4 regions of the Allobosea sp. NPDC055332 genome follow, and region 1 is predicted to be linked to each of the others. Evidence: predicted binding sites of a transcription regulator. Region 1 holds the regulator's gene; each other region holds the start of a gene.
The links. The regulator LexA, encoded in region 1, represses DNA repair genes until DNA is damaged. The targets are predictions, from matches to a motif close to TGTTCNNNNTGTGTTCNG.
Positions count from the first base shown of each region.

Region 2: a site for LexA is predicted at 2,862-2,879, ahead of ssb (single-stranded DNA-binding protein). Genes of this name have one in related genera too.
Region 3: a site for LexA is predicted at 3,528-3,545, ahead of ACWIGM_RS13170 (PA0069 family radical SAM protein). Genes of this name have one in related genera too.
Region 4: a site for LexA is predicted at 2,753-2,770, ahead of uvrA (excinuclease ABC subunit UvrA). Genes of this name have one in related genera too.

Region 1 covers NZ_JBSHMO010000003.1:689,837-695,539, forward strand. The annotation lists gene trpD (anthranilate phosphoribosyltransferase) at 1-207, shown strand, start outside; gene trpC (indole-3-glycerol phosphate synthase TrpC) at 216-1,028, shown strand; gene moaC (cyclic pyranopterin monophosphate synthase MoaC) at 1,025-1,513, shown strand; gene ACWIGM_RS19605 (molybdopterin molybdotransferase MoeA) at 1,510-2,721, shown strand; gene lexA (transcriptional repressor LexA) at 2,825-3,562, shown strand; gene ACWIGM_RS19615 (ComEC/Rec2 family competence protein) at 3,556-5,703, opposite strand, start outside.
Region 2 covers NZ_JBSHMO010000006.1:271,132-276,834, reverse strand. The annotation lists tRNA gene ACWIGM_RS30160 (tRNA-Thr) at 40-114, shown strand; gene ACWIGM_RS30155 (hypothetical protein) at 187-612, shown strand; gene ACWIGM_RS30150 (MBL fold metallo-hydrolase) at 852-1,838, shown strand; gene ACWIGM_RS30145 (NAD kinase) at 1,970-2,743, shown strand; gene ssb (single-stranded DNA-binding protein) at 2,969-3,511, shown strand; gene aroA (3-phosphoshikimate 1-carboxyvinyltransferase) at 3,695-4,966, opposite strand; gene ACWIGM_RS30130 (putative quinol monooxygenase) at 5,150-5,449, opposite strand; gene ACWIGM_RS30125 (ABC transporter permease) at 5,535-5,703, opposite strand, start outside.
Region 3 covers NZ_JBSHMO010000002.1:937,404-943,106, reverse strand. The annotation lists gene ACWIGM_RS13185 (PhzF family phenazine biosynthesis protein) at 1-633, opposite strand, end outside; gene ACWIGM_RS13180 (ribonuclease HII) at 650-1,270, opposite strand; gene ACWIGM_RS13175 (alpha/beta fold hydrolase) at 1,331-2,224, opposite strand; gene ACWIGM_RS13170 (PA0069 family radical SAM protein) at 2,296-3,483, opposite strand; gene ACWIGM_RS13165 (hypothetical protein) at 3,600-4,088, shown strand; gene ypfJ (KPN_02809 family neutral zinc metallopeptidase) at 4,092-4,982, opposite strand; gene ACWIGM_RS13155 (M20/M25/M40 family metallo-hydrolase) at 5,101-5,703, opposite strand, start outside.
Region 4 covers NZ_JBSHMO010000006.1:261,556-267,258, reverse strand. The annotation lists gene ACWIGM_RS30105 (MFS transporter) at 1-971, shown strand, start outside; gene ACWIGM_RS30100 (type 1 glutamine amidotransferase domain-containing protein) at 968-1,666, opposite strand; gene ACWIGM_RS30095 (LysR family transcriptional regulator) at 1,781-2,677, shown strand; gene uvrA (excinuclease ABC subunit UvrA) at 2,920-5,703, shown strand, end outside.

The DNA.
Region 1 (5,703 bases):
GCGCAAAACGCGCAGGCACTGCAGGATGTGCTCGGCGGGGCGAAGAGCGCCTTCCGCGACATCGCCGCCTTCAACGCCGCCGCCGCGCTCGTCGTCGCCGGCAAGGCCGCCGCGCTCAATGACGGACTGGCGCAAGCCTATGCGGTGCTGGACAATGGCAAGGCCAAGGCGGCGCTCGCGACCCTGGTCGCCAGCTCCAATGCGTGAGGCTGCCCATGTCCGATATCCTCAGGCGGATCGAAGCCTATAAGCGCGAGGAGATCGCGGCTGCCCGCGCCGCGGTGCCGCAGGCCGAGATTGAGAAGCGCGCCACGGCGATGCCGGCGCCGCGCGACTTCATCGGCGCGCTCGAAGCCAAGCACCGCGCCGGCGGCCCGGCCCTGATCGCCGAGATCAAGAAGGCCTCGCCGTCCAAGGGCCTGATCCGCGCCGATTTCGACCCGCCGGCGCTGGCCAAGGCCTATGCCGAAGGCGGCGCCGCTTGCCTCTCGGTGCTGACCGACACGCCCTCCTTCCAGGGGCAGCCGGAGTATCTTGCGCAGGCCCGCACTGCCTCCGGCCTGCCGGGCCTGCGCAAGGACTTCATGTTCGAGCCCTACCAGGTCTTCGAAGCCAGGAGCTGGGGCGCCGATTGCATCCTGATCATCATGGCCTCGCTCGACGATGCCGCGGCGCACGAACTCATCGCTACCGCCAAGGCGCTCGGCATGGCCGCGCTCGCCGAGGTCCATGACGAGGCCGAGCTGGAGCGCGCGCTGCCCCTCGACACCAGGCTGGTCGGCATCAACAACCGCGACCTGCGCTCTTTCGAGCTCAACCTCGCTGTCACCGAACGGCTGGCGCCACGCGTGCCGAAGGACCGCCTGCTCGTCGGCGAGAGCGGCATCTTCACTCATGCCGACATCGCCCGCCTGCAGGCTTGCGGCGTCAATACCTTCCTCGTCGGCGAGAGCCTGATGCGCCAGGCGGACGTGGCGGCCGCGACGCGCGAGCTTCTGACGGGCAAGACGGCCGAGGCCGCCGCGTGAGCCGCCTCACCCATCTCGACCAGAAGGGCGAGGCCCATATGGTCGATGTCGGCGGCAAGGCCGAGACCATCCGGATAGCCGTCGCCGAAGGCCATGTGGTGATGCAAGCCGAGACGCTGACGATCGTCCGCGACGGCGAGGCGAAGAAAGGCGACGTGCTCGGCACCGCCCGCCTCGCCGGCATCATGGCCGCCAAGCGCGCCCATGAGCTGATCCCGCTCTGCCACCCGTTGTTGCTCTCGAAGATCGCCGTGGACCTTACGATCGACGAGACACTGCCGGGCGTGCGCGTGCGCGCCGAGGTCAAGCTCACCGGCAAGACCGGCGTCGAGATGGAGGCGCTGACCGCCGTCAGCGTCGCCTGCCTCACCGTCTACGACATGGTGAAGGCGGTTGATCGCGCCATGCATATCGAAGGCATCCGTCTCGTGCATAAATCCGGCGGCAAGTCCGGAACCTACGAGCTCGCAGGGCCATCGGCATGAGCCTCACCCCCGTTCCCGTCGCGCTGAAAGCACTGCTCGACAGCGTGCCCGGCCCGACACAAGCCGAGACGCTGCCGCTGGCGCAGTGCGCCGGCCGCGTGCTGGTTGAAGACGTCGCCGCGCTCAGGACCCAGCCGCCTTTCGCCAATTCGGCCATGGACGGCTACGCCGTACGCGTCGAGGATTTGGCGCGCGGCGCCCAGCTCCGCGTTGTCGGCGAGTCCGCCGCTGGTCGCCGCTTTTCCGGCAAAGTTTCGCTTGGCGAGGCAGTACGGATTTTTACCGGAGCACCATTGCCTGAAGGCGCGGATACGATCCTGATCCAGGAGCATGCCGAAGGCGTCGGCAGCCCGGTGATCCGCGTCACCAAACCTGCCGATCAGGGCCAGTTCGTCCGCCTGGCGGGACTCGACTTCAGAACCGGTGAGATCTTGCTGAAAGCCGGCCGCCGGCTCGACAGCGCAGCGCTTGGTCTCGCCGCTGCCGCAGGGCATCCGACGCTTTCGGTCCGCCGCAAGCCGCGGGTCGCGATCCTCGCCACTGGCGACGAGCTCGTCCTGCCGGGCGAACCCGTCGGGCCCGACCAGATCGTCGCCTCGAACAGCTTCGCCCTTGCCGCTCTGGTCGAGCAGGCCGGCGGCACGGCGCTCGACCTCGGCATCGCCCGCGACGATCATCCCGATCTCGCCGCCAAGATCGAGGCAGCACGCGAAGCCGGTGCCGACGTCCTGATCACCCTCGGCGGCGCCTCGGTCGGCGAGCACGACCTCGTCCAGGCGGCGCTGAAGGCGCAGGGCATGGAACTTGGGTTCTGGAAGATCGCGATGCGCCCCGGCAAACCGATGATGATGGGGCGGCTCGGGCCCATGGTCGCGCTCGGCCTGCCCGGCAACCCGGTCTCCTCGATCGTCTGCGGGCACCTCTTCGCGATGCCGCTGGTCGAGGCCCTGCTCGGCATCGACGATCCCGAGCGCGATCGTAGCGAGCCGGCCATCCTCGCCAGCGACCTGCCGGCCAATGACGAACGCCAGGACTATCTGCGCGCCACTATTGAGCTGGTTGACGGCGAGCGGCGCGTTCGGCCCTTCGCCAAGCAAGATTCCTCGATGCTGGCGAACCTGTCACGGGCCGAGGCGCTGGTGATCCGCCCGGCTTTCGCCGAGCCAGCCAAGGCGGGCGATCCCTGCCGCATCATCCGGCTGCGCTGATCCGTTCACCTTGCGGCAGGATGCGCCTTGCGGAACACAAGGCGAACGAGTATGGTGTTCGTGCTTTGTTTCGATTCTAGCCCGAGAGGCGGACGGCGCGATCATGCTGACACGCAAACAGTTCGAACTGCTTCGCTTCATCCATGAACGCCTGCGCGAATCCGGCGTACCGCCCTCGTTCGACGAAATGAAGGACGCGCTCGACCTGCGCTCCAAATCCGGCATCCACCGCTTGATCATGGCGCTGGAGGAACGCGGCTTCATTCGCCGGCTTCCGAACCGGGCGCGCGCCCTCGAAGTCATCAAGATGCCTGACGGGATCGGCGGACCGCAGGCGCAGCGTGGCCGCTTCAGCCCCTCGGTCGTTCAGGGCGGGCTCGGCCAGACCCCGCCTGCCCCGGCACCGGCCGCCAACCTGACGAAGCCGCGGCCGCCAGCCGCCGAGGAGAGCGGGCGTTCCACCGTCTCGATCCCGGTCATGGGCCGTATCGCCGCCGGTACGCCGATCTCGGCGATCCAGGATCGCAGCCACAGCGTCTCGATGCCGGCCGACATGCTCGGTGGCGGCGAGCATTACGCCCTCGAGGTCCGCGGCGACTCGATGATCGAGGCCGGCATCCTCGACGGCGACACCGTCGTCATCCGCAAGCAGGACACCGCCAATACCGGCGACATCATCGTCGCCTTGATCGACGACGAGGAGGCGACGCTGAAGCGCTTGCGCAAGCGCGGCTCCTCGATCGCGCTCGAGGCCGCCAACCCGGCCTATGAGACACGCGTGCTCGGGCCCGACCGGGTCAAGATCCAGGGCCGGCTCGTCAATCTGATGCGGCGCTACTGAAGCATGTCCGGATCCTGCGCCGGCTCCGTAGTTGCCGGCGTTGGAGCAGGAGCAGGAGCAGGAGCAGCCTCGGGCGCCGGCCTCGGTTCCGGTCGCGCCCTGGTCCAGGGACGAAGATGCGTGACCTCGTCGGCCGTATAGGCGCGCCAGCCCTCACGGGCCGCGTGATAGGCGGTCGCGCCGTCACGGATGAGCGCGCTGCGATCGATCAGGCGGGCGGCGCAAGGTGCCGTCCAATAGAGCGAGGTCACCACAAGATCGGCGCGCTGGCAGTCCTCGACCAGGGCGATGCGATCGCGCGTATAGGCGACGCTGCGACCATCCGGCAGGCGGATGACGCAGCCGCGCGCGTCGCAGGCGGCGCCGTTGCGGAGCGCCGCATCATCGGGCGAGCGTGAATCGCCGTCGGCATGCAGCCATTGCGTCAGCACGAAACGGCTCGGCTTGCCGGCCAGCACCATCTTCCCATCCGGCCCGCGGACCAATACGCCCGAGCCGTCGCGCTCGATCATGATGTCCGGTCGCGACGGAGCCGAGGCCAGTGCGAGCCCACCGACCAGAGGCACCGCAGCAAGGAAACGTAGCGCCGTCGTCCACAAGGTCAGCCAGAGCAGCGACAGCGAGAACAGGATCAGGGCGAGCGAGCCGAACGCCGGCAGCACGACGGTCGAGCGGTCGATGCCAGCCACCCAATGAGCAAGCTGGAGCACGAGGCCGGAGGCCCAGCCCATCAGCGCCCAGGCCGGCCAGTCCAGCCCGAACGGATAGGCGAGCACGCCGAAGACAGCGGCCGGCATCACGATCAGCGAGACGAAAGGCAGCGCCAATGCATTGCCGAGCAGGCCGAACGGATTGAAAGTCTGGAAATGATAGACGCCATAGGGCGCCGTCGCCGCGGTCGCGACCATGGTCGTGGACAGGATGCCGACGGCCGAAAGCCAGAGCGGCCGCAGCGGCCAGGGCCAGGAGGTTGCGGCCGCATCGGGCGGACGCTCCTGCCAGCGCTCGGCGAAGGCGATCAGCGCCGTCACCGCCCCGAACGACATCTGGAAGCTCGGGCCGAGCAGCGCTTCCGGCTCGCGCAGCAGCACGATGATCGCGGACAGGGCAAGATTGCGCATGCTGAGCGCCGGCCGGTCGACCAGGATCGCGCCCAGCATCACCAGCGTCATGATCAGCGAGCGCACGGTCGCGACCTCGGCGCCGGAGAAGACGCAATAACCGGTGGCGCCGAGCATGGCCGCCAGCGCCGCGAGCTTCTTCACCGGCCAGTGAAGCGCCGCCGTCTGCGACAGGGCCAGCAGCGCCCGCACCAGCCAGAAGATCGTGCCGGCAGCGAGCACCATGTGCAGGCCTGAGATCGAGACGATATGGTAGATGCCGGCGGCGCGCAGGTCGTTGTTGGTCTCTTCGCTGATCAGCCCGCGCTTGCCGGTGACGAGCGCCGCCGCCATCGCTCCCGCCTGCCCGCCGCCGCTGCTCGCGATACGCTCGGTCAATGCATTGCGGGCCTGGTCGATCGCGACCGCCAATGCGAGCCGGCGCGGCATCGGAACCGGCGCCGGTACGAGCGTGATCTTGCCTGCGATGTTGCCGACGGCACCGATGCCCTGGAAGAAGGCGTCGCGAGCAAAATCATAGCCGCCGGGGCGCGCCGGGCCGGGCGGCGGCAAAAGGCGCGCCGTCGCGCTGATATGGTCGCCGGGCTTCAAGGTCGTCACCGGCGTGGTGACGCGCACCCGCCGCGGCCGCTGCGCAGCCTCCACCCCAGGCAAGTCCGTGACCTGGATGACGATCCGCACACCCTTCTCGCGCTGCTCCAGCGTCTCGACGAAGCCGGTGAGCTTGCCGACATGGTTGCGAGCAAGCGCAGGCGCCGCCATGCCTGCCGTTCTGAAGGTCGCAGCCGCGAAACCGGCAAAGGCTGCGGCGGCCGCGATGCAGACAGCCATGACGGCACGACGCTGGCGTGTCAGCAGCGCGGCGAGCCCGCACAACACCATCCCGGCAAGGGGTGCGGCCAGTCCCGGCTCGCGATCGGCCAGGAAATAGAGCAGCACGCCGGCGCCCATGCAGACCGGCAGCCAGTTGAACAGGCGGCGGCGCTCGGCCTCGGTTTCGAGGGCCCGGCGGACGCGGCC
Region 2 (5,703 bases), on a different contig from region 1:
TTGCCCTCGCCGCACCGGCCTGATACCGCAGCGCACAGGGCCGGCGTAGCACAGCGGTAGTGCAGCGGTTTTGTAAACCGAAGGTCGGGAGTTCGATCCTCTCCGCCGGCACCACCCGACTTCGGTGGCCTGTCGCTTGCTTGCCATGCCACCGCGACGACGAGGACGACCGGAGCCCACCGAGCGATGACCTCTGCCGACCAGCACGACCAATTGCTAGCCCTCGCGCAACGTTGCGAGCGCACCGGCCGCCCAGACCGCAATCTCGACGCCGACATCTATGAGGCGCTCGGCTTCACCGTCCGGCGCAAGCCGACCACCCTGCTCGCCCCGCGCACGCCGCCCGGCGGCATCTACCAGCAGGGCTCGCTGTGGAAGGCGATCGGCAAGATCAGCGCCGAGATCGACGTCGCGGTCAACATCATCCGCGAAAAGGCACCGGACTGGAACTGGAGCCTGCAGTCGGTCGCGACCGAGCAGCAGACCTATGAGGCGCTGGTAGCCGGCTGCTCGGGCCAGGGCGCACTCGCCTCGCTGGCGCTCTGCGCCGCGCTGCTCAAGGCCTTCGCCAGGGGACGTTCGGAGCAGCCCCCGGCGCAGGGCGATCAGTAGAACGCCCGCGACTTCAAGGGCGAAGCCGATTCGCCGCACACATCGATTCAACCCGCCCGATCAACTGTCCCGGCCGCGGCAACTTCACGGAAAGTTGACCCTGGGAAACCACACGGCGGTTGAAGGCGTTGTTGCCCAAGCTAGTTTGGCGCTCGGGCCGATCCGAAGCCCAGGGCACGATGCCGGCTGGCGGGGCGCTATCCGGGGGAGGTCGTGCTCTTCTCGTTGCTGGAGCTGACATGGCCCGTTTCGAACCCTCGCGCCGCACCATGATGGCGGGCGCCGGCGCGCTCACCGCTGCTGCGGCGCTCGATCTGCCCGTCGGCATCGCGCCGGCCCATGCGCAAGGAGCGTCCGTGAACCAGAACCCGGGTTTCTACCGCTACAAGGTCGGCGACATCACCGTCACCGCTCTGAATGACGGCTTCGCCAAGCGCCCGCTCGAGGGCTTCGTGCGCAATGCCGAGCTCGCCGACGTCAAGAAGGCGATGGAGCAGGCCTATCTGCCGAGCGACGCGCTCTCGATCACCTTCACCACGCTGGCGCTGCAGATCGGCGACAAGATCACCCTGATCGACACCGGCAACGGCGATTCCGGCGCACCGACCTCGGGCGCCTGGATGAAGAACTTCCAGGCCGCCGGGTTCGACCCGAAGAATGTTTCGAGCGTGGTCTTCAGCCATTTCCACGGCGACCACATCAACGGCTTCCGGCTCAAGGACGGCACTGCCGTGTTCCCGAACGCCGAGGTGATGGTGCCGGCGGCCGAATGGGCCTTCTGGATGGACGACGCCAGGATGAACGCGGCCCCCGAAGCCATGAAGGGCGCCTTCGCCGGCGTGCGCCGCGTCTTCGGCCCCGTTGCCAAGGATGTGAAACAATATGAGGCCGGCAAGGAGATCGTGCCGGGCGTGACCGCGATCGCGGCGCCCGGCCATACGCCAGGGCACACCGTCTTCGCCGTCTCCTCCGGCAGCGGCAAGCTGCTGGTGCTGTCGGACACGACCAACCACCCTGCCCTGTTCGTGCGCAATCCCGACTGGTCGGCGGTGTTCGACATGGACGGGCCGCAGGCAGCCGCCACCCGTCGCAAGCTGCTCGACATGGCTGTCGCCGACAAGATGCAGGTCTGCTTCTATCATGCCCCCTTCCCCGCCACCGGCCATATCGCCAAGGCCGGCAACGGGTTCGAGCTCGTACCGGTGCAGTGGAGCAGCGCGATCTGAGACCCTCGCGCACTCCGCTGGGGAAAGGCCGGGGCATGCGCCCCGGCCTTTCTTTTTGGCGGCGACCCGGCTCGCGATCCTCCTTCGGGGCGTGCTAGACCGATCCCAGCTATGCCGACCGGATACCAGCGATGACCGAGCGTTTCACCGCCATCTCCTTCGTCGCCAGCGAGACGCCCGAGGCCCAGGCCGCGCGCGCCAAGCTGGTCGAACGCTATGGCGATGCCGACCCGGCGCAAGCCGAGGTGATCGTCGCGCTCGGCGGCGACGGGCTGATGCTGCAGACGCTGCATCGCTTCATGGGCACCGCCAAGCCGATCTACGGCATGAATCGTGGCTCGGTCGGCTTTCTGATGAACGAGTTCCGCGAGCGCGGCCTGCGCCAGAAGCTCGAGGCGGCGCAGCGCAGCGTCGTCCACCCGTTGACGATGACGGCGGCCGACTGCAACGGCAAGCGCGTCGAGGCGCGCGCGATCAACGAGGTTTCGCTGTTCCGCCGCTCCTACCAGGCCGCGAAGCTGCGGATCTCGGTCGACGGGCAGGTGCGCCTGTCCGAGCTCGTCGCCGACGGCGTGCTGCTCGCGACGCCGGCCGGCTCGACTGCCTACAACCTCTCGGCCAACGGCCCGATCCTGCCGCTCGACGCGCCATTGCTGGCGCTGACCCCGCTCTCGCCTTTCCGTCCACGGCGCTGGCGCGGGGCGCTCCTGCCCGACCATGCCAAGGTGACGATCGCCGTGCTGGAGGCCGAGAAGCGCCCGGTCAGCGCCGTCGCCGACCACACCCAGATCGACAACGTCATCTCGGTGCAGATCGCGATCGACCGCTCGCTCGACCTCGTCATGCTGCACGATCCCGGCCATAGCCTGGACGAGCGCATCCTGCGCGAGCAGTTCGGCTATTGAGGCTGCTGCTCCGCCTTCCGCAGGCCTCGTGGGCCAGCCCCGTCGCTCACCGGCTGCCCGCTTCCTCCATCGCCCTCGTCAGCTCGCATTTTTATCGGGGACAAGCCTCGAAAAAGCCTTGAACAAAACATGAACATCATTGATAGTGCCGGCATGGCCCGCTAGGGTCCGGCTCCGGTCATCCGGCCGGATTTGTGCTGAAGTGCGCAGGAAATGGAGCCTGTCATGGCTGGTAGCGTCAACAAGGTCATTCTGGTCGGCAATCTCGGGCGCGACCCCGAGGTGCGGCGCCTCGGCAGCGGCGAGCCGGTGGTCAACCTGCGGATCGCCACTTCGGAGACCTGGCGCGACAAGCAGTCGGGCGAGCGCAAGGAGCGCACCGAGTGGCACTCCGTGGTGATCTTCAACGAGAACCTCGCCAAGGTCGCCGAGCAGTATCTGAAGAAGGGCTCGAAGGTTTACATCGAGGGCCAGCTGCAGACCCGCAAATGGCAGGACCAGCAGGGCGTCGAGAAATACACGACCGAGATCGTGCTGCAGCGCTTCCGCGGCGAGCTCACCATTCTCGACAGCCGCGGCCAGGGCGGCGACGAGTTCGGCGGCGGCAGCAGCGGCGGCTATGGCGACGAGGGTTCGTCGGGCGGCGGCTCCTTCGGCCGGTCGAGCCCGGTCGGCGGCGGCTCGCGCCAGCCGGCGATGGCGAGCGGTGGCGGCAGCAGCGGCGGCTCGCGCTCGTCGAGCCATCTCGACGACGACATCCCGTTCTAGGACTTCTGAGCGGGTTTCATACCTGTCATTCCGGGGCTTCGCGCAGCGAATAGCCCGGAATCCAGAACCATTGCCAATTACCGGGATAGTGTTGCGGCCGAGAGCTCCTTTCGGCCGCTTCTTCGTTTCTCGCTTCCGGGCTCAGGCCTGCGGCCTGCCCCGGAATGACGGCAGTGCCAGTTCCTACGGCAGCTCACCCTCGAAGCGCACACCGAGCGAGCCGAGCGCGCGCCAGTAGTCCGGGTAGGTCTTGGCCACGCAGCCGGGATCGAGGATGGTGACGCCGCCGATCTTCAGCCCGGCCAGCGCGAAGCTCATGGCGATGCGGTGATCGGCGAAGGTGTCGATCTCGGCCGGCAGCGTCTGGCCGGCCAGCGCCGGATCGGAGGCCACGAGGAGATCATCGCCCTCCTCTACGCCAAGGCCCTCGCGAATCCGCGACAGGCCCTGCGCCAGCGCCGCGACGCGGTCGCATTCCTTGACGCGCAGGTTGGCGATGCCGGTGAAGCGCACCGGCGTGCGGTTGAAGGCCGCGAGCACGGCCAGCGTCGGCACCGCATCCTGCATCTGCGAGCCGTCGATCTCGGCCGGCAGGTTCGGGAAGGCGGCGATCAGTTCATGCGCCCTGGCGTCGGGCTGGGTGAAGGCGGAAGCCGGCACGCCGAGATCGATCGCACCACCGGTCAGCACCTCGGCCGCCCAGAGATAGGTCGCGGCCGAAGCGTCCGGCTCGATCAGGTAGTCGGTCGCAGTGTAGCCGGTCGGCGCGATCCGCCAGCCGCCGCTCGCCGGTTCGGAGACCTCAGCGCCGAAGGCACGCATCGTCGCCAGCGTCAGATCGACATAGCCGCGCGCGCCGATCTCCTGGCCGGCGAGCACGACATCGACCGGATCGCGGGCGCAGGCGCCGGCCATCAATAGCGCCGAGACATATTGGCTGGAGAGCCCGCCATCGACCTCGACCAGCCCGCCCTCGAAACCACCCTGCCCCCGGATGGTGACCGGCGGGCAGCCGCTTGGCGCGCTGATTGCGACGCCGAGCCGGGTGAGCGCCTCGACCAGCGGCAGGATCGGCCGCTTGCGCATATGCTCGTCGCCGTCGACGACGACCGTGCCGTCGACCAGCGCCGCCGCAGCGGTCAGGAAGCGGGTCGCCGTACCGGCATTGCCGAGAAAGAGCGGTCCGGCCGGTGCCTTGAGGCGTCCGTCGCTGGTGACGATGAAGCTGGTCGCGTCGGGCTCGGCGATCTCGACCCCCATGTCGCGCAGCGCCTGCGCCATATAGCGGGTATCGTCGCTCTTCAGCGCGCCGCTGAGCCGGCTGGTGCCCTTGGCCAGCGCCGCGACCAGCAGCGCCCGGTTGGTGATCGATTTCGAGCCGGGCGGCATCACGCGGCCGGTCAGCGCCGCCGTCGTCGGCAGGATGGTGAGTTTGCTGAGGGCGGATTGGGTCATGGCTGGCTCGCGGCTCGATCGCGAGGGTCTTAGACCGTGCCGGCGGGAAGCGGAAGGCACAGCGTCATTGCGAGCGCAAACCGTCATGCTCGCCCCTGTGGCGAGCATCCACGTCTTGAACACCGTATTGTTCGAGGGAAGACGTGGATGGTCGGGACAAGCCCGACCATAACGGGGATTGGATCAGCCCTTCGCCAGTCCGAACCCGCCGACCGGCTGCGTGACGACATGGCTGTCGAAGCCGGCGATGATCGGCCTGGCCTTCGCGATCGCCGCCTGCACAGCCGGCAGAGCGAGGGAAGCCTTGTGGCTCTCTTCCTTGTCCCAGACCTCGGTCACCCAGATCGCATCGGCGTCATCGGGATCGCGGGCGACGATGTAGCTCAGGCAGCCCGGCATTTCGCCGCTACTTTCGAGGATATAGCCGATCAGCGCCTCGCGCTCGCCGGGCTTGGCCCGCATCTTTCCGATCAACCCGTACATGGCGGCCCTCTCCCGTTTCGGGCGGCACCCTGCCCAAGCGACGGACGCAGCGCAACCGATCGTCCTGACCGAATCCGTCAGCAGCTCACGCCGGCGGCCGCCGCTGCCGAAGGATCGCCTGCGCCATGCGGTCGAGCAGGATCGCCAGCGCCACGACCGCGAGCCCGCCGACGAAGCCGAGGCCGGGATCGGCGCGCTGCAGGCCGAGGAGGACGACCTCTCCGAGGCCCTTGGCGCCGATCATCGAGGCGACC
Region 3 (5,703 bases), on a different contig from region 1:
GAGGGTGGCGTGGATCGATCCGGTGACGGGATCCTCGGGGATGCCGGCGCTGGGGGCGAAATAGCGCGAGACGAAATCATAGGTGTCGCCACGGGCGGTGATGCCGAAACAGAGCGGGGCGAGAGTCGCGATCGCCGCCGCATCGGGCACGAAGGCACGCACGGCCTGCTCGTCAGCCAGGACAGCGAAGACGTTCTCGAAATTGCGGAAGAGCGCAAGCGGCGGGACCGGGAAGAGCGCCGCGATGACCGCAGGCAGTGCCTCGACCGGCTCCGGGGCGAAGGCCGGCAGGTCGAGCCGGTAGCCGTTTTCCTGCCGCGAGACCCGGATCGGCCCGACGCGGGTCAGGAATTCCATGTCGCCTGACACGCTGTGGGCACTGGCGAGGACATGCGCGGTCGCGAGCGTGGCATGGCCGCAGAAATTGACTTCGTGGACCGGGGTGAACCAGCGCAGATCCCAGCCGTTGCCGTTCGGGCGGGCAAAAGCGGTTTCCGCCAGATTGTTCTCGTTGGCGATCGCCTGCATCGTCGCTTCCGGCAGCCAGTCGTCCAGGATCAGAACCGCGGCCGGGTTGCCGCCAAACACCTGGTCGGTGAACGCGTCGACCTGATGCATCGTCAAGATGGGCATGGCGTCTCCGGCAGGCTCAAGCGATCGAGCGCGACCAGACACCTTTGATCGGAGCGAAGGAATAGCGATGCGCGGGGCAGGGGCCATGCGTCTTCAGCGCGGCACGGTGCGCGGGCGTTCCGTAGCCGGCATGGCTGGCGAAGCCATAGGCCGGGTAGGTCAGCGAAAGCCGCGCCATCATCCGGTCACGCATCACCTTGGCGACGATCGAGGCCGCGGCGATCGAGGCGATCAACCCGTCGCCGCCGATGATCGACTCGCAGCCGCAGGCCAGCGCCGGCGGATCATTGCCGTCGACCAGTACGAGATCGGGCGAGAGCGGCAGCGCTCCCACCGCTCGCCGCATGGAAAGCAGGGTCGCCTGCCGGATGTTGATCCTGTCGATCTCGGTGGCAGAGGCGCTGCCGACGCCGACCGCCAATGCGCTGGCGAGGATCAGGACGCAGAGCTCCTCGCGGCGCTGGGCGGTGAGCTCCTTCGAATCGGCCAGCCCGTCCGGGATCGCCAGGGGATCGAGGATGACCGCGGCCGCCACGACCGGGCCGGCGAGCGGCCCGCGCCCGACCTCGTCCACGCCGGCGACGCGGGCGCGCCCGGCAATCATCGCGGCCTGCTCGCGGCTGAAATCGGCGGTCATGATTTCGCTATGCCAGATGATGGCGCGAAGGTCTGCCGTCGCCTGCGTCACATCCACAGTTCAGCTTCGATCCCGGAAGAATGCGCGCAAGGCTTCCGCCGTCGCCTCTGGATGCTCTTCCGGGAAGAAATGCCCGCCGGCAACGGCGCCGCCCTCGATGCGATCGGCCCAGCGGCGCCAGATCGCGAGCGGTCCGCCATCGGCCTCATACCATTGCGCCAGGGCGCCCTCGGAACTCCACAGGGCGAGCATGGGACAGGCGATGCGCCGCCCGTGCCGCTGGTCTTGCGCGTCATGCTCGCGGTCGATCCCGGCCGCGGCCCGATACTCCTCGCAGAGCACGTGGATATGATAGGGATCGCCGAGAGCCGCGACATAGGCCTCGCGGGCGGCGGCTGAGAAGGTCGAGGCCGGCGTGCCCCAGCCATTGAGCGCGCTGTCGATGATCGCATCCGGTGCCGCCGCGAGCAGCCGCTCCGGCAGGGGCTCGGGCTGGGCGAGTAGCGACCACGGCCAGAAGCCGAGCGCGAAGCGGGAATCGGCACGATCCCAGGCTTCGGCCGTCGGCACGATGTCGAGCACGGCGAGCTTCGCGATCCGCTCGGGATGGTCGAGTGCCAGGCGGTAGGCGACGCGGCCGCCGCGATCGTGACCGGCCACGCAGAAGCGGCGGAAGCCCAGCTTCTCCATGACTGCGACCATGTCGGCGGCGAGGGCACGCTTGCTGTAGGGCGCGTGGTCGGCGGTCGAGGGCGGGCAGGAGCTTGCGCCATAGCCGCGCAGATCTGCGCAGATGACGGTGAAATCCTCCGCCAGCAGCGGAGCTACGTCCCGCCACATCAAATGCGTCTGCGGGAAACCGTGCAGCAACAGGAGCGGCGGGCCGAAGCCCGCTCTGCGCAGGAAGATCGTGGCCTCGCCCGTTTCGATTACCTCGCTGCTGAAATTGTCCATGACGGCCTCCGCTTCATAGGCGGAAACGCATGGCGGTCCGATCGGTGCCGCGAGGCGCCGGGCCGGAGCGCTCAGAACAGGCTGAGCTGCGCCTTCTCCTTCTCCGGCTTGACGAAGAGGTCGGTGCGCAGGCGCAGCCGCGTGCTGTTGAAGCCGAGCCGCTCGGCGGCCATCTCGAAGCGCCGGCCGATCATCCAGGCATAGGGGCCGGAGCCGACCTGGCGCTGGCCCCACGCAGCGTCATAGTCCTTGCCGCCGCGGGTCGAGCGGATCAGCGAGACGACATGGCGCATCTTGTCGGGGTGATGCGTCACCAGCCAGTCCTGGACGATGTCCTTCACCTCGAGCGGCAGGCGCAGCAGCACATAGCCGGCCTCGCGCGCACCCGCAGCTTTGGCGGCGTCGAGGATGCGCTCGATCTCATGCTCGTTGATCGCCGGCACGATCGGCGCAACCAGCACCGTCACCGGGATGCCGGCCTCCGAGAGCTTGCGGATCGTCTCGATGCGCTTGGCGGGCGCGGCGGCGCGCGGCTCCATATTGCGGGCAAGCTTGGGATCGAGCGTCGTCACCGAGAGCGCGACCTTGACCAGCCCCTTCGCCGCCATCGGCGCGAGAATGTCGATGTCGCGCTGGACCAGCGCCGATTTGGTGACGATGCCGACCGGGTGATTGAACTTCGCCAGCACCTCCAGGATCGACCGCATGATCCGCAGCTTCTTCTCGATCGGCTGGTAGGCGTCGGTATTGGTGCCGATCGCGATGGTGCGCGGCTGGTAGCTCGGCGAGGACAGTTCCTTCTCCAGCAGCAGCGCCGCGTCAGGCTTGGCGGTCAGCTTGCTCTCGAAGTCGAGCCCGGGCGAGAGGCCGAGATAGGCATGGCTCGGCCGCGCAAAGCAGTAGACGCAGCCATGCTCGCAGCCGCGATAGGGGTTGATCGAGCGGTCGAAGGAGATGTCGGGCGAGTCGTTCCTGGTGATGATCGTGCGCGGCTTCTCGACCGAGACTTCGGTCTTGAATGGCGGCAGTTCGCCGAGCGAGTCCCAGCCGTCATCCTCGCTGATGCGCTGCTCGGCTTCATAACGGCCGCCGGGATTGATCGTCGCCCCGCGTCCGCGCCGCCTGTCAGGGTCGATCTGGCTGCCGATATGGGCGAGCGGGTCGACAGGTGCGAGTCGCACCGGAGCGGACACCGTGCCCGGCTCGTTGTCGCGGCGCTTGAGCGGTTGCGTCCTGGCTGAGGGCCTGGCCTGCAGCATGGCTTCGTCTCCCGGCGGAATCGGTGGTTCCGAGACCAAGGAATGTGAACATAAAGGGAACAAAAGGCAAGTGACAGGATTGCGACATGTTGCACTGCGTCATAAGCTGGGTGCCCATGATCACCGCCGTCATCCGGGCCAATCGTGACGCCGAGGCGCTCGCCGCGACCTTGTCCGTGCTGATTCCGGCCGTCGCCAAGGGCGTGATCGGCCATGCCGTGGTGATCGACGATGGCGACGATGCCGCGATCGCCCGCCTCGCCGACGAGACCGGCGCCAGCTATGTCAGGGCGAAGAACGGCGAAGCCTGGTCGTCCGGGGTCGCAGAGGCGCGCGGCGACTGGGTGATCCTGCTCGAGGCCGGCGACCTGCCGGAGCCGGCGTGGACGCCGAGCATCGAGCGGCATCTGCTGACGGCGGCGGCCAGGCCAGCGCTGATGCCGCTGCGCGGAATGGCTGCCGCCTTGCGCGAATGGGGCGCGGTCTCGCTGCGCTCCCGCGGCGTCAGGGCGGGGCTGCTCGCGCCGAAGAAGCAGATCCTCTCCGGCCGGCTGGCACGCGCGCCGCGCCGGCTCACGGTCCGCCGCGAGCGCGCCGTGCTCTGAAACTCAGAGCTGGTTGGTGCGGAAGGTGTCGCAGCTCTGCATCGAGCCGGATTTGAAGCCGGTGTTGAACCAGCGCGTGCGCTGCGCCGACGAGCCGTGGGTGAAGGAATCGGGCACGACCACACCGCGGCCCTGCTGCTGCAGCTTGTCGTCGCCGATCGCCGCGGCCGTTCGCATCGCCTCGTCGATGTCGCCGGGCTCGATCCGGTCCATCGCCTGGAGATTGTAGGCCCAGACGCCGGCGAAGCAGTCGGCCTGCAATTCGACGCGCACCGAGAGCGCGTTCGATTCGCGCTCGGAGATCCGTTGGCGCAGCTCGTTCACCTTGGGCAGGATGCCGAGCAGATTCTGGATGTGATGGCCGACTTCATGGCCGACGACATAGGCATAGGCGAAGTCGCCGCCGCCGCCGAGCTTGCGCTGCATCTCCTGGAAGAAGGAGAGGTCGAGATAGACCCGCTGGTCGTTGGGGCAGTAGAACGGCCCCATTGCCGCCTGTGCCGTGCCGCAGCCCGAGCGGTCGACGCCGCTGAACAGCACCAGCTTCGGCTGCACATATTTGCGGTTGGCCTGCTGCGGCAGCACCTTCGTCCAGATGTCCTCGTTCTGCGCCAGCACGGCCGAGACGAAGCGGCCCATCTCGTCCTGCGGCGGGCCGGCCGATTTGCGCTGCTCCTGCGTCGGCGGGCTGCGGCCGCCGATGCCGCCGATCAGTTCGGCCCCGCCGATCAGGAGGCGCGGGTCGATGCCGAGCGCCCAGCCGAGCAGGCCGAGCACGACCATGGTGCCGATGCCAATGCCGCCGCGCCCGCCGGGAAGGCCGGCATATTCGCCGCCGCCGCCGCCGCGCCGGTCCTCGAGATTCTCGGACTGGCGGTAATCTTCCCAACGCATGCGCGAGCCCTTGTTGCAGCGCCGCCAATGTCGGCGAGGATGCGGAGGAACTCAAGCCGTGCTGTTCGCCCGGTGAGTGGCCGAGCGGCCAAGCGTCGCTCGCTGCGAGGGGGATGCGCTATTTGCCCTGGCCACGCGATACGTCGGTGATCATGCGGGCCAGCAAATAGAGCCGGGGCGTGATCGAATCGAGCGCGACGTATTCGTTCTGGTTCGAATGGGCGCCGAATCCCCTGAGGCCGAAGCCCTCGATCACCGGTGCCTTGGTCTCGAGCGCGGCATAGGCGGCGTCGGTCCCACCACCGGTCGCCGTCTCGATCACGGCCAAGGGCCGGTCGAGCTCGCTGAAAACCCGCTTGGCATGGGCGCCGAGCACCTTGGCGGCCTCAGTCGGCGCCAGCGGCGGGCGGCCACGCGTCAGCGTCGCCTCGACCACGGTGTCGGGGATGAGCTTGTTCTGGATGCGCTGCTTCACGGCCGTCTCGATCAGGTCGAAATCGGCCATGCGCAGCGCCCTGACATCCGCCTGCGCCTTCGCGTCGGCCGGGATTGCGTTGCTGACCGAGCCGGCGGAGGCGATCGTCCAGTTCAGCTTGAGGCCCATCTCGGGCTTGGACAGGTCGCGCATCTGCAGGATCTGATGCGAGAGCTCATAGAGCGCGTTGCGGCCCAGCTCCGGGGAGCTGCCGGCATGCGAGGCCCGGCCGGTGACCTTGAGCTG
Region 4 (5,703 bases), on a different contig from region 1:
CCGTGATGTGCATGGGATCGCTGTTCACCGCCGCCGGCTGCCTCGGTCTCGCCTTCGCCCATACGATTGCCGCCTACTATGCCGCCTGGATCTGCCTCGGCCTTGCCATGCGGCTCAGCCTCTATGACGCCGCCTTCGCGGCGCTGGCCCGGATCGGCGGCAGCGCCGCACGCCGGCCGATCGCCCAGATCACTTTGCTCGGCGGCCTCGCCTCGACCGTGTTCTGGCCGCTCGGCCATGCGCTCGCCGAGCAGTTCGGCTGGCGCGGAGCGCTCATCGCCTATGCCGGCTTCGCGCTGCTCACCTTGCCGCTGCACCTGACGCTGCCGACCGTCTCGGCGCGGCCTTTGTCCGATGCGGCCGCAGCGAAGCCCGTCGTCACGCTCAGCCCGGCCGACACCCGCTTCGCCGGCCTGCTCTATGCGCTGATCGTCACCTTCGCCGGCATCCTCAATGCCGGCATGTCGGCCCATATGATCGGCATCCTCGCCGGGCTCGGCCTGCCGGCAGCGGCCGCGGTCTGGATCGGCGCGACGCGCGGCATCGGCCAGTCGCTGGCGCGGCTCGGCGAGGTGCTCTTCGGGGCGAAGACCAGCCCGTTCGACCTCAACCTCGTCGCCTGCCTGGTGCTGCCGCTCTGCTTCGTCATCGGCCTCGCCGGCGGCGCGAGCGCCTTTGCCGCGCTGGCCTTCGCCTTCTTCTACGGCGCCGGCAACGGCGTGCTGACGATCACGCGCGGCACGCTGCCGCTGATGCTGTTCGATCCGAAGAGCTACGGCGCCTATGTCGGTCGCCTGCTGGCGCCCGGCTTCTTCCTCTCGGCCGCCTCGCCGCTCGGCTATGCCTTGCTGATCGAGCGCTATGGCGCATCGGCGGCGCTGATCCTGTCGGGAATGCTGGCGGTCGCCATGCTGGCGGCTGCCATGATGCTGAAGCTGCGCTTCCGCCGCGGCCTGCGCTCGGGAGGCTAGGCCAGAAGAAGATCGCGCATCGCCACACCGACACCCGCCGCCGATTGCGGATTCTGGCCGGTGACAAGCCTGCCGTCGACCACCACTTTGGCGGTGAAGTTGGGGGCCGGGTGGTGGATGGCGCCGCGTTCGCTGAGCTTGCTCGCCAGCATGAACGGTACGATCTCTTCCAGGCCGACCGCACGCTCCTCGTCATCGGTAAAGCCACCGACATTGCGGCCGGCGACGAGATAGCTGCCATTGCTCAGCTTGACGTCGACCAGCGCCGACGGCCCGTGACAGACGGCGGCGACCACCCCATCGCTCTCGAAGATGCTGCGCGTGACGCGCTCGATCGCCGGATTTCCGGGAAAGTCCCACATGGTGCCGTGGCCGCCAGCGAAGAGGATGCCCGCATAGCGGCCAGCGTCGACATCATCGAGCCTGGCGGTGGAGGAGATCGCGGCGCGAAAGACCGGATCGTTCCAGTAGCGGGCATTGGTCTTGTCGCCGAGATCGAGCCCATCGACCGGCGCTTCGCCCCCCTTGATCGAGGCGAACTCCACCGGAATCCCGGCCTCCTCCATGATTGCGAGGGGATGCGTCACCTCGCCGAGATAGAAGCCGGTGGGCTCGCCGGTCGCGCCTTTCGTGCCATGGCTCGTCAGGACGAACAGGACGGGCCTGCGCTCGGTGGGTTGTTTGGTGTCGGTCATCGTCTGTCTCCTTGCTGCCGGCCGGTTCAGCCGGTGCGATGACCGCGATGTATTCTTGCTCCACTCGGTGATAAACGAGCCAGATAGCAAATTACCTGTTCGCTTGAGAGCAAAATGCCACGCCGCTTCGATCACATGGCCGATGTCGAGGTCTTCGTGACCGTGGCGAAGAAGGGCTCGCTGACCGCCGCCGCGGTTGCGCTCTCGACGACCCCGTCGGTGCTCAGCCGTGCAGTCACCCGCCTCGAGACACGTCTCGGAATCCAGCTGCTGCGGCGAAGCACGCGCCGGCTCAGCCTGACGGAACCGGGCCGGGCCTATTTCGACCAGGCTGAAGCCGCCCTTGCGCTGATCGACGATGCCGAACGCTCGGTGCAAGCACGTGGCGCCGAGGTCAGCGGGCGCGTCCGACTGAGCGTGTCCACCACTTATGGCCATTTCCGGCTGCCGGCCAAGCTGGCCCGCTTCCACGCCGATCATCCTCTGGTCGATGTCGAGGTCGCGATCAGCAACCGCAATGTCGATCTCGTCGCGGAGGGCTATGACCTGGCGATCCGCCTCGGCCAGCTGCCCGATAGCGGCCTGATCGGCCGCAGGCTCGAGGACGCCGCCGTCAAGCTGGTCGCCTCCCCCGCCTATCTGGCGCGCAAGGGTGTGCCCGAGCAGGTCGACGAGCTCGCCCGGCATGATTGCCTGCCCTTCACCATGCCGAGCACCGGCCGGCCGGCACAGTGGCTGTTTCGCGACGCGGCCGGCGCCGATCTCGACTGGACGCCGCGCGGGACGATCCATGTCGCAGAGGACGTACTCGGCGTGGTCTCGCTCGCCGAGGCAGGCATGGGCCTGTGCCAGAGCTTCGCCTTCATCGTCGACGACCGGATCAGCCGCGGCACGCTGGTCGAGCTCTTGCCTGCGGCCTCTGGACGTTCGCGACCGTTTTCGCTGCTCTATGCGCCGCACCAGGCCCTGTCGGCGGCGACCCGCGCATTGATCGAGGCGCTGGTTATCTGAGACGCTGGCGGCGATTGTTCGACAACACTCCCGCAGCCTGCCACGCTCCTGACAATCTCTGTCAGCACACCCCACAAGAACAATGCGGCAACATCCGCGACTGCGTGCTACTCATGCCCGCCTCTCGCCCGGCTGCACTGGCACGGCACGGCGATTGCCCTATCTGTACGGCTAAAGCTCAATCGGACACCGCCATGGCCCGGAAGACCACGCTCGCCGAACAGGCCGCGACGCTGGAAGACATGTTCGACCGCAACCGTGCGGCCGATCCGAACGCCCGCGTCATCTCGGTGCGCGGCGCGCGCGAGCACAACCTCAAGAACATCGACCTGGCGATCCCGCGCGACAAGCTCGTCGTCTTCACCGGGCTCTCCGGCTCCGGAAAATCCTCGCTCGCCTTCGATACGATCTATGCGGAAGGCCAGCGCCGCTATGTCGAGTCGCTCTCGGCCTATGCCCGCCAGTTCCTCGAGATGATGCAGAAGCCCGATGTCGACCAGATCGACGGGCTCTCGCCGGCGATCTCGATCGAGCAGAAGACGACCTCGAAGAACCCGCGCTCGACCGTCGGCACCGTCACCGAGATCCACGACTATATGCGCCTGCTCTGGGCGCGCGCCGGCATCCCCTATTCGCCCGCGACCGGCCTGCCGATCGAGAGCCAGACCGTGCAGCAGATGGTCGACCGGCTGGTCGAGCTGCCGGAGAAGACGCGCGGCTACCTGCTCGCACCGGTGGTGCGCGGCCGCAAGGGCGAGTTCCGCAAGGAGATGGCCGACTGGCTGAAGCGCGGCTTCCAGCGCGTCAAGGTCAATGGCGAGTTCTACGAGATTCCGGACGCACCGGCGCTCGACAAGAAGTTCAAGCACGATATCGACGTGGTGGTCGACCGCATCGTGATCCGGCCCGATCTCGGCGCCCGCCTCGCCGACTCGCTGGAGCAGGCGCTCGACCTCGCCGAGGGCATCGCCGTCTTCGAATATGCCGACGAGAAGGAGGAGAACGGCGAGGCCCGCCGCGTCACCTTCTCCTCCAAGTTTGCCTGCCCGGTCTCCGGCTTCACCATTCCCGAGATCGAGCCGCGGCTGTTCTCGTTCAACAACCCGTTCGGCGCCTGCCCGGCCTGCGACGGCCTCGGCCACGAGATGCGGATCGATCCGGAGATGATCGTCCCGGATCATTCGCTCAGCCTGAAGAAGGGCGCGATCGCGCCCTGGGCCAAGTCGACCTCGCCCTATTACGGCCAGACGCTCGATGCGCTCGCCAAGCATTTCGGCTTCTCGACCACCAAGCCCTGGAGCGAGCTGCCGCAGAGCGCCCGCGACGCCATCCTGTTCGGCACCGGCACGGAAGCCGTTCGCATGGCCTACAACGATGGCCTGCGCGCCTATGAGGTGAAGAAGCCCTTCGAGGGCGTGATCACCAATATGGAGCGGCGCTGGAAGGAGACCGAGAGCGACTGGGCCCGCGAGGAGATCGGCCGCTTCATGTCGGAGACGCCCTGCGCCGCCTGCAACGGCTTCCGGCTCAAGCCCGAGGCGCTGGCGGTCAAGATCGACATGCGCCATATCGGCGAGATCTCACAGCTTTCGGTCAAGGACGCGCTCGCCTGGGTCAGCGCCCTGCCCTCGCGCCTGTCGGCGAAGCAGAACGAGATCGCCCCGCGCATCCTGAAAGAGATCCGCGACCGTTTGACCTTCCTGCTCGATGTCGGCCTCGAATACCTCACCCTCGCCCGCGGCTCGCGCACGCTCTCGGGCGGCGAGAGCCAGCGCATCCGCCTGGCCTCGCAGATCGGCTCCGGCCTCACCGGCGTGCTCTATGTGCTGGACGAGCCCTCGATCGGCCTGCACCAGCGCGACAATGAGCGCCTGCTCGGCACGCTGCGTCGCCTGCGCGACCTCGGCAACACCGTGATCGTGGTCGAGCATGACGAGGACGCGATCCTGACCGCCGACTATGTCGTCGATGTCGGCCCCGGCGCCGGCATCCATGGCGGCGAGATCGTCTCGAAGGGCACGCCGCAAGACATCCTCAGCGACCCGAACTCGCTCACCGGCAAATACCTCACCGGCGAGATGAGCGTGCCGGTGCCGGCCAAGCGCCGCAAGCCGCAGAAGGGCCGGAGCCTGAAGATCGTCGGCGCCCGCGGCAACAACCTCAAGGACGTCACGATCGACGTGCCGCTGGGCCTGTTCACCTGCATCACCGGCGTCTCGGGCGGCGGCAAGTCGACGCTGATCATCGACACGCTCTATAAGGCGATCGCGCGCAAGCTCAACGGCTCGATCGAGCATCCGGCCAGCCATGACCGCATCGAGGGCATGGAGCATCTCGACAAGGTCATCGACATCGACCAGTCGCCGATCGGCCGCACGCCGCGCTCGAACCCGGCGACCTATACCGGCGCCTTCACGCCGATCCGCGAATGGTTCGCCGGCCTGCCCGAGGCCAAGGCGCGCGGCTATCAGGCCGGGCGCTTCTCGTTCAACGTCAAGGGCGGCCGCTGCGAGGCCTGCCAGGGCGACGGCGTCATCAAGATCGAGATGCACTTCCTGCCCGACGTCTACGTCACCTGCGACGTCTGCAAGGGCAAGCGCTATGACCGCGAGACGCTCGAGGTGAAATACCGTGAGCGCTCGATCGCCGACGTGCTCGACATGACGGTCGAGGAGGCCAAGGACCTGTTCAAGGCCGTGCCCTCGATCCGCGACAAGATGGTGACGCTCGCCCGCGTCGGGCTCGACTATGTCAAGGTCGGCCAGCAGGCGACGACGCTCTCGGGCGGCGAGGCGCAGCGCGTCAAGCTCTCCAAGGAGCTCAGCAAGCGCGCCACCGGCCGCACCCTCTACATCCTCGACGAGCCGACCACCGGCCTGCATTTCCACGACGTCGCCAAGCTGATGGAGGTGCTGCACGAGCTGGTCGAGCAGGGCAATTCCGTGGTGGTGATCGAGCACAATCTCGAAGTGATCAAGACCGCCGACTGGATCATCGACATGGGCCCCGAAGGCGGCGACGGCGGC